Regions from separate parts of the Klebsiella sp. GFKo11 genome, predicted to be linked through region 1. Evidence: predicted binding sites of a transcription regulator. Region 1 holds the regulator's gene; each other region holds the start of a gene.
What was found. The regulator Fur, encoded in region 1, represses iron uptake genes when iron is present. The targets are predictions, from matches to a motif close to ATAATAATGAGAACNACTATCAA.

Region 1 (3,150 bases):
CGGCATCTATTATTGGCAGCGTGAGCGTGACCGTAAAGATGTGACCGACGGTGACAAATACAAAACTAACCTTTCTCACTCCACCTGGAACGCCAACCTGGATTTCCAGTCTGGCTATGCTGCCGACATGTTCGGTATTGATGTTGCCGCCTTTACCGCCATCGAAATGGGCGAAAGCAGTGACAGCGGCCACCCGAACGAAATCGCTTTCTCCTCGCGCAATAAAACTTACGATGAAGACTATTCCGGTGATAAGAGCGGGATCAGTCTGTACAAAGCAGCCGCCAAATTTAAATTTGGCCCGGCATGGGCACGTGCAGGCTATATCCAGCCTACCGGTCAAACATTGCTGGCTCCGCACTGGAGCTTTATGCCGGGTACTTACCAGGGTGCTGAAGCCGGTGCCAACTTTGATTATGGTGATACGGGCGCGCTGAGTTTCTCCTATATGTGGACAAACGAATATAAAGCACCGTGGCACATTGAAATGGACGAGTTCTACCAGAACGATAAGAAAACCAAGGTTGATTATCTCCACTCTCTCGGCGCCAAGTATGATTTTAAAAATGACCTCGTGCTGGAAGCCGCATTTGGCCAGGCACAGGGTTACATCGACCAGTATTTCGCTAAGGCCAGCTACAAATTTGATATCGCAGGCACGCCGCTAAACACCAGCTACCAGTTCTACGGTACTCGCGATAAAGTCAGTAACGGCGGGGCGAACGATATTTATGATGGTACCGCCTGGCTGCAGGCATTGACCTTTGGCTATAAAGTTGCCGATGTTCTCGACCTGCGCCTGGAAGGAACCTGGGTTAAAGCCGATGGTCAGCAGGGCTACTTCCTGCAACGTATGACGCCGACTTACGCCTCATCTAACGGTCGTCTCGATGTCTGGTGGGATAACCGCTCTGACTTCAACGCCAACGGTGAAAAAGCGGTGTTCTTCGGGGCGATGTATGACATGAAGAACTGGAATATGCCGGGTTGGGCCTTCGGCGCGTCCTACGTTTATGCATGGGATGCAAAACCAGGAAAAATGTCTTCTCCTGATGCTTACTACAACCCTGACAAACGTCTGGAAGAGTCAGCCTACAGCCTGGATGCGATGTACACCGTACAGGAAGGACGTGCGAAGGGTACGCTGTTTAAACTGCACTTTACTCAATACGACAACCACTCCGATATCCCAAGCTGGAGCGGCGGCTACGGCAACATCTTCCAGGATGAGCGCGACGTGAAGTTCATGGTTATTGCTCCATTCACCATTTTCTGATGCCAGTGCGGCGGGCATGAGCCTGCCGCAATTTCCCGAGGTCGATTATGAAGAAGCTATTGCTTGTCGCTATTATGGCGGCAGGTCTGGTTGCCTGCACGCAGTCGCCAGCGCCGAAAGAGGATTCAAAGTTAAAAGATGCCTACAGCGCCTGTATTAATACTGCTGAAGGTAACCCAGATAAAGTCGAAGCCTGCCAGAGCGTATTAGACGTTCTGAAGCAAGAGAAGCAGCATCAGCAGTTCGCCACCCAGGAAAGCGTGCGAGTACTGGATTACCAGCAATGTATCCAGGCGCGTAAAACCGGTAACGATCAGGCTGTACAGTCGCGCTGTGACCAGATTTGGAAAGAGATTCGTAGCAACAACACGAAACCCTGATTTTTACTTTTCGTAGCCATAAAAAAAGCCAACCATCAGGTTGGCTTTTTGCTGCTTACGCAACGGGGAATTACTTTTCCACCGCGTCGTGGGCATGTTCATCTTCGCGGCAATCGCCTTCTGCACAGTGACCGTACAGGTACAGGCTGTGGTTGGTGAGGCGAATACCGTGTCGGGAGGCAATCTCACGCTGACGAGCTTCAATTGAGTCATCGCTAAATTCGATCACTTTGCCGCAATCGAGGCAAATCAGGTGATCATGATGATGCTGCTGCGTCAGTTCGAAAACGGATTTACCACCTTCGAAATTATGACGAGTGACGATGCCGGCGTCGTCGAACTGGTTCAGTACGCGGTAGACGGTGGCCAGGCCAATCTCTTCACCCATATCAATCAGGCGTTTATATAAGTCTTCCGCACTGACATGATGGTTATCCGGTTCCTGCAGGACTTCCAGGATTTTTAATCGTGGAAGTGTTACTTTCAGGCCAGCCTTCTTTAATGCGGTATTGTTGTCAGTCATGCGGAATCTGTCCTGTTGCTAAACGATCTACTTCCATCAGCGGAAGTAATACAGAGAATCACCCGATGTAATGCGTCTCATTATAGAACTGCCATGGTGAAATGAAAACTGCAAGCATCGGGCCTTGTATGCTGTCAAAAACGAGGCACTGGCTACAAAGTGCTTCACGTGACCTCGTTAAATCAGAGGACATTGTACAGATATGTGATTAAAAGTTAAAAACTTGTAGCTATAACTTTGATTGCTTTTATCTATTAATTCGGCGAAATCTGACGATAACGCCGTTTAGACTCAGGCATTCTTGATTTCTTCGAGGTGCAGCTCTTCAGAAATCTGTTTTACCCATTTTTCCACGCGTTCGTTAGTCAGTTCTGGCTGACGGTCTTCGTCGATGGCCAGACCCACGAAGTGGTCATCATCTGCCAGACCTTTAGATGCTTCGAAATGATATCCAGCAGTCGGCCAGTGACCAACGATAGTGGCGCCGCGCGGTTCGATGATGTCGCGAATGGTACCCAGCGCATCACAGAAGTATTCAGCGTAGTCTTCCTGATCACCGCAGCCAAACAGCGCGACCAGTTTGCCGTCGAAATCGACTTCTTCCAGCGTCGGGAAGAAATCATCCCAGTCACACTGTGCTTCACCGTAGTACCAGGTTGGAATGCCGAGCAGCAGAATATCGTGAGCTTGCAGATCTTCTTTGCTGCTCTTGGCAATGTCGCGAACATCAGCAACATCTTTACCAAGCTGCTTTTGAATCATTTTTGCAATATTTTCGGTGTTGCCGGTGTCGCTGCCAAAAAAGATGCCGATGATTGCCATGAGTAAAATAACCTCTTGAAACTTAATGATGTGGTAGGGACTTAAATGCCCACAGATAGGGGCAATGATAGCAGAACTAAGAAGGGCGCGGAAACAGCAATCACGCCCGACTGCACACTCTGCTACATGAAAGCTTATTTTTTGAGGGT
Region 2 (3,150 bases), 2.8 Mb from region 1:
AGCAGATCGGTAACATTTTCTAACCCGATGTGAACGCGAATCAGTGTGCCGCTGAAATCGACTTCAGCATCCGGGCGGATCGCGGCGATTTGCTCCGGCTGGTTGGCTAAAATCAGTGATTCAAACCCGCCCCAGGAGTAGGCCATGCTGAACAAGCTGAAGTGATCCAGATAGGCGGAAAGCTCGGCGTCGGTCAGGCGTTTATTGAGCACAAAAGAGAACAGGCCGCTGCTGCCGGTGAAGTCGCGTTTCCAGAACTCATGCCCTTTGCTGCCGGGCAACGCCGGGTGATTGACGTGCGCCACCTGCGGGTGCTGCGCCAGCCACTCGGCGATGTGCAGGCTGCTTTCATGGTGCTGACGCAGGCGTACACCTAAAGTGCGCAGGCCGCGGCTGGTCATATAGGCGGTATCGGCGTCCAGCATTTGCCCCATCAGGTAGGCATTTTCGCGCAGTTGCGCCCAACAGCGCTCATTGGATACCGCAGTGCCGACCATCCCGTCGGAATGGCCAATCAGGTATTTGGTTCCGGCCTGAATGGAAATATCGATGCCGAAATCCAGCGCTTTAAACAGTATGCCCGCCGCCCAGGTGTTGTCGATCATGATGATGGCTTCGGGGGAGACGCTGCGAACCGCCGCAACGATTGCCGGAACATCATGAACTTCCATGGTGATGGAGCCGGGGGATTCCAGAAATACCACTCGGGTGTTGGGCTGCACCAGGCGAGCGATATCGCTACCGATTAATGGGTCAAACCAACTGGTGCTTACGCCAAGTTTGGCGAGGATTTTAGTGCAAAAATCTTGGGTCGGTTCGTAGGCTGTATTGGTCATCAGAACATGGTCGCCCTGCTCGACAAAGGCCAGGATGCTATTGGCGACCGCCGCTGCGCCGCAGGGGAAAAGGGCGCAGCCTGCACCTCCCTCCAGCTCGCACATCGCTTCTTGCAGGGAAAAGTGGGTCAGGGTGCCGCGACGACCGTAAAACAGCTCGCCTTTGGCCCTGTTACGGGTGGCCTGTTTTTTGGCTTCGACGGTTTCGAAAACCAGCGATGACGCGCGCTGAATCACGCTGTTTACCGAGCCCTGAGTATACTTTTGACGGCGGCCAGCGTGGACCAGCGCAGTATCAAGATGTTTATCAGTCATGTTCAGATAACCTGTTTTTATACGTCTGGACGTCTAAACTAACATGAATACTTATTTGTGTACCGGGCATCGACGGATACAGGTAAAAATTTTCCTAAAGCCGGAGCCAGCAACTTTTTTACTGCGTAAGCGCAAGGAAAATAAACGTGATTTGCTGCACAGTGTAAATACTAATGAGAACCACTATCAATTCGATGTCGTTTTGATATTATTGTGCGCAGATTTTGTGATTTACGTCCTGGAGATACAGTGTGGGTAATAATTTGATGCAGGCGGATCTCTCCGTTTGGGGTATGTATCATCATGCCGATATTGTCGTTAAGGTAGTGATGATTGGCCTGATTCTGGCGTCGGTCGTCACATGGGCTATCTTTTTCGGCAAAGGCGCAGAGACCCTGGCCAGCAAACGCCGCCTCAAGCGCGAACAGCAGCAGGTTGCTGAAGCACGCTCTCTCGACCAGGCCAACGATATCGCTAGCGCTTTCCATGCGAAAAGCCTGACTTCGCAACTGCTCAATGAAGCGCAGAACGAGCTGGAGCTTTCCGCAGGCGTGGAAGATAACGAAGGCATTAAAGAACGTACCGGTTTCCGCCTTGAGCGTCGCGTGGCGCAGGTCGGTCGCTATATGGGGCGTGGTAATGGCTATCTGGCGACTATCGGTGCAATCTCCCCGTTCGTCGGCCTGTTTGGTACCGTCTGGGGCATCATGAACAGCTTTATCGGTATTGCCCAGACGCAAACCACTAACCTGGCGGTTGTTGCTCCAGGCATCGCGGAAGCGCTGCTGGCGACGGCGATAGGCCTCTTCGCCGCGATCCCGGCTGTTGTCATCTACAACATCTTCGCCCGTATGATTGCCAGCTACAAAGCTTCTCTTGGCGATGTTGCGGCTCAAGTATTGTTGCTGCAAAGCCGTGACCTCGACCTGAGCGCCAGCGGCGTTAAGTCGGTCCGTACCGCACAGAAATTACGCGTAGGTTGATGCTTTATGGCAATGCATTTTAACGAAAACCTCGATGATAACGGCGAAATGCATGACATCAACGTGACGCCGTTTATCGACGTCATGCTGGTGCTGCTGATCATCTTTATGGTGGCGGCTCCGCTCGCTACCGTAGACGTGAAGGTGAATCTCCCGGCGTCTTCCAGCCAGCCGCAGCCGCGTCCTGAAAAGCCTATTTATCTGTCGGTGAAAGCGGATAAAACCATGTTCCTCGGTAATGACCCGATCACTGAAGAGAGCATGATTACGTCGCTGGATGTTCTGACTGAAGGCAAGAAAGACACGACGGTCTTCTTCCGCGCGGATAAAACCGTGGATTACGAGACGATGATGAAAGTTATGGATACTTTGCATCAGGCGGGCTATCTGAAGATTGGTCTGGTGGGCGAAGAAACCGTAAAAGCAAAATAACCCCCTCTCCAGTGCATCTCCCCCAGGCTGGCCTCATGCCAGCCTTTTTTACGCCCATCTGATAGTTGTTCTGTTGGTAAGCTGTTGCTATAACGTTGCTCTGTTGCGATATAATACCGTTCGTTTTTGATAACTTACGGGATCTTATGGAACGCTTTCTGGAAAACGCTATGTATGCCTCGCGCTGGCTGCTGGCACCGGTTTATTTTGGCCTTTCGCTTGGGCTGATTGCGCTGACGATCAAATTTTTTCAGGAGATCTTCCACATACTGCCGCATATTTTCAGCGTCAGTGAGTCGGATATGATTCTGACCCTGCTGTCGTTGGTGGATATGACCCTGGTGGGCGGTCTGCTGGTGATGGTCATGTTCTCCGGCTATGAAAATTTTGTCTCGCAACTGGATATCAACGAGGGCAAAGAAAAGCTCAGTTGGCTGGGTAAAATGGACGCTACCTCACTGAAAAATAAGGTTGCTGCCTCCATTGTGGCGATCTCTTCCATTCACCTGCTGCGGGTGTTTATGGATGCAAAAAACGTCCCCGATAATAAGCTAATGTGGTACGTCATTATCCACCTGACGTTC
Region 3 (3,150 bases), 180 kb from region 1:
ACCGTTGACCAGCGCCTCGCACCAGGCGGCGTAATCGTGACCGCTGGAGGAGGGGTGGAAGCTCACCGCATAGCCCTTCTCTCTCAGTACCTGCTCAAATTCGAGGGTATTGGCATAAATGCCGCCGTCCGGCCCGCTGGTTTCGAATTTACCCGCCTGTAGCCAGAAACGCACCGGATAGCGCGGCGATTGCTGGTACTGCCGCGTTAGCCAACTGGCCTCTTCTCCTTTCGGTGCCCACCAGTACGACCCGGACAAGCTCAGCACGTTGCCAAACTGCCGCGGATAGCGCAGCGCCACCCAGGATGCGGCCAGCCCGCCGTAGCTGGAACCTGCGACCACGGTTTTTTGCCGGGTCAGGTTGAGCCCCTGCCGGTTCAGCCACGGCAGCAGTTCATGAGCCATAAAATCAGCAAAATGCGGATTTGGCGGCAGCTCTTTTGCCCGTCGCGGATGATCAAGGCTATCGATAAACACTACGTTAATCGGCGGCAGTACATGGCTGGCGATCAGGGAATCCAGTACGTTGGCAAAGTGATATTCGTCCTGATAAGTCTTTCCATCGAACAGCATTAAGGTCCAGCGTGCGGGCTGCGGCAGACGCGGGCGGTAAAGCATCACTTCACGTGTATTTTGCAGGAAGTCGCTACGTAGCTGATGACGGGTTAAGGTTCCGTAGCGCAGCGGTTGCGTCATACGCTGCGCCGAGCAAAAACGTGCAGGATTAAGCGCCAGCAAAGAGTAGCGACTCCAGCGATCCTGGGCGGTGTTGACGCTGTTGGGGTTGAGCGGATCTGCCTGGGCGCTGACCAGGATCGCCCGCCGCTGATCCCGCGCGCTGCCCGCAATCTGCGGCACATCCGGGGCGAGCTTATACTGCATTAGGGTATCGGCGGGCACCACGTAGCTGCGAAACCAAACATCGGAGTCGCCTAGGCGAAACAGCGGATCGTGATCTCCCGCCGGAGAACCCAGAATAAACACGTTCTGGCTCGCCCCGCGCCAAAGGAAAGTCACTCGCTTATGGCTGACGTCCACCGGTTCCACCATGGGAGTCCCTTCCAGTTCACGCTCCTGCCAGAAATTCGCCGTTGAACCTCCCGCCGCCAGCTCGCGCTTGAGCTGCTGCAGGCGCGGGCTGACCGGATCCAGTGCCTGGTTTTTTGCCAGCGCGGTGGTTTCTCGCATCTGCCATTGAAAACGCCAGCGCGCGCCCTCTTCACCGTGCAGCACCAGTGAGGAGGCGCGGTTTACCGGCAGAGAAAATAGCAAAGTTTGTTCTCCATCTGCCGGGCCGCCTGCCAATAGCGTGCGCAGGCGACGATTGTTCTCATCCAGCAGTCGGGCATCGGTGACGCCGGAAAGAGTCGCCGCAACATAGTTCTCGCCCAGCTTTGGCAGGTCAAAACAGACCTCGCCGCTGGCATCAAACTTCCCCTGCAGTTCACCTTGTAACGAAGGTGATTCACAGTTCATCGCCGCTGCCGGTAAGGCACTCATGCCAATTAGCAGGCCGCTCCACGCCGTCTTCATTGCCCGATATTTCCTTGTAAAAATTTGTTAATAACGCTAATGCAAATAATAACTATTTGCAATAACATTGACGCCGTTAATGACAGCCGCTGGGCAATTCATCTCGAAGATGGCGGTTTTTTGATGGCGATTTAACCAAGGAAAAATCATAAAAATGTTTAAATATAATAAGATAACAGCACTCTGGGCCGCGAGCTTCGCGGTATCCACCTTCGGCGGGCAGGCGCTGGCGGCGGAGGAAACGATCGTTGTCACCGCAGGCAGCGGCGAAGATCCAACAGCGCCGCTAAAGGGAATTGTCGCGACAAAGACGCTGTCGGCAACGAAGACTGCCGCAGAGATCGTCAAGACGCCGCAGTCGGTGTCGGTGGTCACTCGCGATCAAATGCAGGCGCTGGATGTCACCTCGGTTTCCCAGGCGCTGCGCTATAGCGCGGGCGTCTTTACCGAATATCGCGGTGCCTCGAACCGCAACGACGAAGTTTTCGTGCGCGGCTTTAGCTACGTGCCCAAATTCCTCGATGGCCTGAGCTACGGGGCCACCGCCTCCTCGCAGACCGGGACTTTCGACCCGTGGCTATTGGAGCGCGTTGAGCTGGTGCGAGGCCCGGCCTCGGTGCTGTTTGGCCAGGTTAACCCCGGCGGGCTTATCAGCATGACCAGCAAACGCCCCACCAGCCAGCCGATTCATGAAGTGCAGTTCCGTACCGGCAATAACAACCTTGCCGAAGGGGCTTTCGACTTTGGCGGCCCGCTGAGCGATGACGGCCACCTGCTCTATCGCCTGAACGGGATCGCCCGCACCCAGAATAATCAGATAGATGACTACAAAGAGACGCGGATGGCCATTGCCCCGGCACTGACCTGGTATCCTAACGACGCCACCCGCTTTACCCTGTTAACCAGCTATCAGAAAGACCCGGATGCCGGTTACCGTAACTTCCTGCCGCGCTACGGCACCGTGGAAAGCGTCGATAGCAGCTATATTCCGCGCGATTTTAACGTCAGCGACCCTAACTACAATCAGTCGTGGCGCGAACAAACGATGATTGGTTATGAATTCGAGCACCAGTTAAACGATACCTTCACCCTGCGGCAGAACGCCCGTTATGCCACCATCAAACAGAAATATCGTTATCTGGTGTACACCACCAGCGCCGCCAACAGCTCGGTGCTCTCGCGCCGCGCCCAACATGAAGAGCGCCAGACCGATGAGTTTGGTATCGATAACCAGCTTGAGGCGCAGTTTGCCAGCGGCCAGGTGGCACATACGGTGATTGGTGGTCTGGATTACAAAACCAGTAAAGATAAACAGTACCTCGGCCGCGCCGGTGGTTCACAGTACGATATCGACTGGCGCAGTCCCTCTTACGGCGTTAGCGTTGATGAAAGCACCTTCAGCACCGCCAGCGATGAGCAACAAAATCTCGACCAGGCGGGAATTTACCTCCAGGATCAGCTGAGCTGGCAGAATTGGGAGCTGCTGGTTTCGGGGCGCTACGACTGGGCAGAAGTGCGCACCACTGATTTTACCGATGCCAGCAGCACTCAGCAAAACGACAACAAGTTTACCTGGCGTACCGGGTTGCTGTACGCCTTTGATTTCGGCCTCTCGCC
Region 4 (3,150 bases), 2.8 Mb from region 1:
CCCGGAGATGGAGAAGTACGTCATTAAGCCGATCTTCTCCCGCGAAGGGGCTAACGTCTCTATCGTAGAAAACGGCAAAGTAGTAGAAGCAGTAGAAGGTCCGTACGGTGAAGAAGGCACCATCGTGCAGGAGTTCTACACGCTGCCAAAGTTTGGCGATAGCTACACGCTCATCGGTAGCTGGCTGATTAACGATCAACCCGCGGGGATCGGTATTCGCGAAGACCGGGCATTGATTACCCAGGATCTGTCGCGTTTCTATCCGCACGTTTTCACTGAGTAACACCTCACCCCGACAGCATGACTCTGTCGGGGTTATCACTTCTTTAAGCACCAATCACCACTGACAGCATGCTGAGCGACCCCATCTCGATCCCTTCGACAGGAATAGTAATGGGTTCTTCACCATCCCATGCCCCCAGGACATAAAGCAGAGGCAGGAAGTGGTCTGCGGTCGGGTTGGATAGCGATCCGCCTTCATGCGCCAGATAGTTCACCAACGGATGTTCCGCAATCGGTCCTTTCCAGTTCAGGTTCGCTTTCACGTAATCATTAAACGACTCAGCCCAAGGATATGGCGTGCTTTCACCATGCCAACGCGCGGTACGCAGGTTATGCACCACGTTACCACTTGCTATCAGCATAATGCCCTCATCACGAAGTTGTGCCAGCTTGCGCCCCATTTCAAGATGCCAGGCCGCAGGTTTAGTGCTATCAATGCTCAACTGCACCATCGGAATATCAGCATCGGGATACATCTTAATCAGCACGCCCCACGAACCGTGGTCGAACCCCCAGGCCTCTTTATCCAGCGTCACCGGTACTGGCGCCAGTAACTCAACCAGGCGCTGTGCCAGGTGAGGAGAACCCGGTGCCGGGTAGTGCGTATCGTATAGCGCTTGGGGGAAACCGCCAAAATCATGAATGGTCTTCGGCGCTTCCATCGCAGTCACTCCCGTACCGCGCGTAAACCAGTGGGCAGAGATCACCACAATTGCTTTTGGCCGCGGTAGCGTTTCGCCCAGATGGCGCCAGGCGCGAGTATAGATGTTATCTTCCAGCACGTTCATCGGGCTACCATGGCCTAAAAACAGCGCGGGCATACGGGTACGGGACATGATGATATCCTTAATTCAGATGAATTTGATGTATTCACATTACGCGCTTTTGCTGCAGGATAAACTCTGATAAGCATGATGATGATCGTCAGAAAATTTGAATGTAAGAGGCGGTAAAGAGTTAATTCTTCCTCTCGCGATCGGCAATTAATACAGATATTATTAATGATAATCATTATCATAAGGAGATGAATAATGTCATCACCAGTTATATTGACCCTGTTAGCAGGTAGTGCCACCTTTATCGGTGCCATTTTCGGCGTTATTGGGCAGAAGCCATCCAATCGCTTATTGGGATTTTCCTTAGGGTTCGCTGCCGGGATTATGCTGTTGATCTCACTGATGGAGATGTTGCCTGCCGCGCTGAGAACCGAAGGCATGTCACCATTGCTTGGCTACGGTATGTTTATTACCGGCCTGCTGGGCTACTTTGCTCTTGACCGCCTGCTACCGCACGCCCACCCGCAGGACCTGATGATTCCTGGTATCTCGCGCCCGCGTGATCTGCGGCGTACGGCAATGCTTCTGACGTTAGGCATCAGCCTGCATAACTTTCCGGAGGGCATCGCCACCTTCGTGACGGCCAGCAATAACCTTGAGTTAGGTATGGGGGTCGCATTAGCCGTCGCGCTACACAATATTCCTGAAGGGCTGGCGGTCGCCGGTCCGGTATACGCCGCCACCGGTTCCAGAAGTAAAGCCGTGTTCTGGGCTGGAATTTCCGGTATGGCGGAAATCCTCGGTGGCCTGCTGGCCTGGCTTATCCTCGGCAGTCTGGTATCTCCGGTAGTCATGGGGGCAATTATGGCCGCTGTCGCCGGAATAATGATTGCGCTCTCGGTTGATGAACTCATGCCGCTGGCAAAAGAGATAGATCCTCAGAGCAACCCCAGTTATGGGGTATTGTGCGGAATGTCAGTGATGGGATTAAGTCTGGTTATACTGCAAACAATGGGGATTGGCTAAATTAATGCTCCAAATATCTGGGGCATTATATTTCGCTTGTCAATTCACCATATGAATTCATTGTGAATGATAAATAAAAAAACAGTATCCTATTTTACCTTAAGTGAATTGAACTTAATTATATATATTATTTAATAATATTTCCGCTTACCTTTTTGAATATTAATCCAGGATAGTTCCTACTGTCAAAAAAACCTCTTTGAATTCATAAAATGGATTGATTTTTGATAATTCACACAAAAATTCACTATAAAATCGAGAAAAATCTTAAAATACATACGTTTTAGAGCATTTTTTAAGCACACCTTAAATTAAAATTAACTATAAAGAACAAGTGTAACAGATGGTTACATGGTAATTTCTGCATCGTGAGTTAATATTGGTTCATGAAACTCTAATATTTAACTCCAGAAAAATTATTTATATCTGTTCTAAATGAGTTCTTTATAAAGGATTATATTCCATGTTTAAAAAAACGCTGCTTGCTGTTGTCACTACCGCTCTTTTTTCTGCTACTGCTTTTAATGCAAGCGCTGACGATCAGGGCCACGGCATTGTCACTTTCTCCGGTACTGTAATTACTGCACCTTGCTCTGTTACACCGGAAAGCTCTCAGATTGACGTAGATCTGGGTCAGGTTGCTGATACCGTACTGAACGGTGGCCAGTATTCTCAGTCTGCGGACTTCACTATTAAACTGCAGGACTGCGTTCTGACCAGCACTGATACTGAGGGTGTAAAAACCACTATTGATAAAGTCAATGTGACCTTCACTTCTGCTAACGTAGATACTAATGACACTAGCCTGATGTCTAACACCAAAGAAAATAACTACGGCGGCGCAACTGACGTTGGCGTGCGCATCCTGGACGCGGGTTACAACACTGTTACTCTAGGTGATCCAGTAACTGTAAGTTTCTCCGATGATAACCCAACTCAGAATCTGGACTTCCACGCACGTATGGAATCTTTGGGTAAAAATGCTACCGAGGGTGACGTTTACGCTCAGGCAAACTACGTTCTGAATTACCAGTAATAGCCTCTCATCGATAAATTTTTATTGATG

Region 2: a site for Fur is predicted at 1,319-1,341, ahead of exbB (tol-pal system-associated acyl-CoA thioesterase). Genes of this name have one in related genera too.
Region 3: a site for Fur is predicted at 1,573-1,595, ahead of AC07P6_RS22435 (TonB-dependent siderophore receptor). Genes of this name have one in related genera too.
Region 4: a site for Fur is predicted at 1,284-1,306, ahead of zupT (zinc transporter ZupT). Genes of this name have one in related genera too.

Annotation. Positions count from the first base shown of each region.
Region 1 is NZ_CM151369.1:4,459,254-4,462,403, reverse strand. Features, by position in the region: gene chiP (chitoporin ChiP) at 1-1,276, shown strand, start outside; gene AC07P6_RS21625 (ChiQ/YbfN family lipoprotein) at 1,324-1,656, shown strand; gene fur (ferric iron uptake transcriptional regulator) at 1,727-2,179, opposite strand; gene fldA (flavodoxin FldA) at 2,471-3,001, opposite strand.
Region 2 is NZ_CM151369.1:867,745-870,894, forward strand. Features, by position in the region: gene metC (cystathionine beta-lyase) at 1-1,151, opposite strand, end outside; gene exbB (tol-pal system-associated acyl-CoA thioesterase) at 1,403-2,134, shown strand; gene exbD (TonB system transport protein ExbD) at 2,141-2,566, shown strand; gene AC07P6_RS04185 (TIGR00645 family protein) at 2,713-3,150, shown strand, end outside.
Region 3 is NZ_CM151369.1:4,641,704-4,644,853, forward strand. Features, by position in the region: gene AC07P6_RS22430 (alpha/beta hydrolase-fold protein) at 1-1,533, opposite strand, end outside; gene AC07P6_RS22435 (TonB-dependent siderophore receptor) at 1,688-3,150, shown strand, end outside.
Region 4 is NZ_CM151369.1:838,374-841,523, reverse strand. Features, by position in the region: gene AC07P6_RS04050 (glutathionylspermidine synthase family protein) at 1-283, shown strand, start outside; gene ygiD (4,5-DOPA-extradiol-dioxygenase) at 327-1,118, opposite strand; gene zupT (zinc transporter ZupT) at 1,314-2,084, shown strand; gene AC07P6_RS04035 (fimbrial-like protein) at 2,548-3,120, shown strand.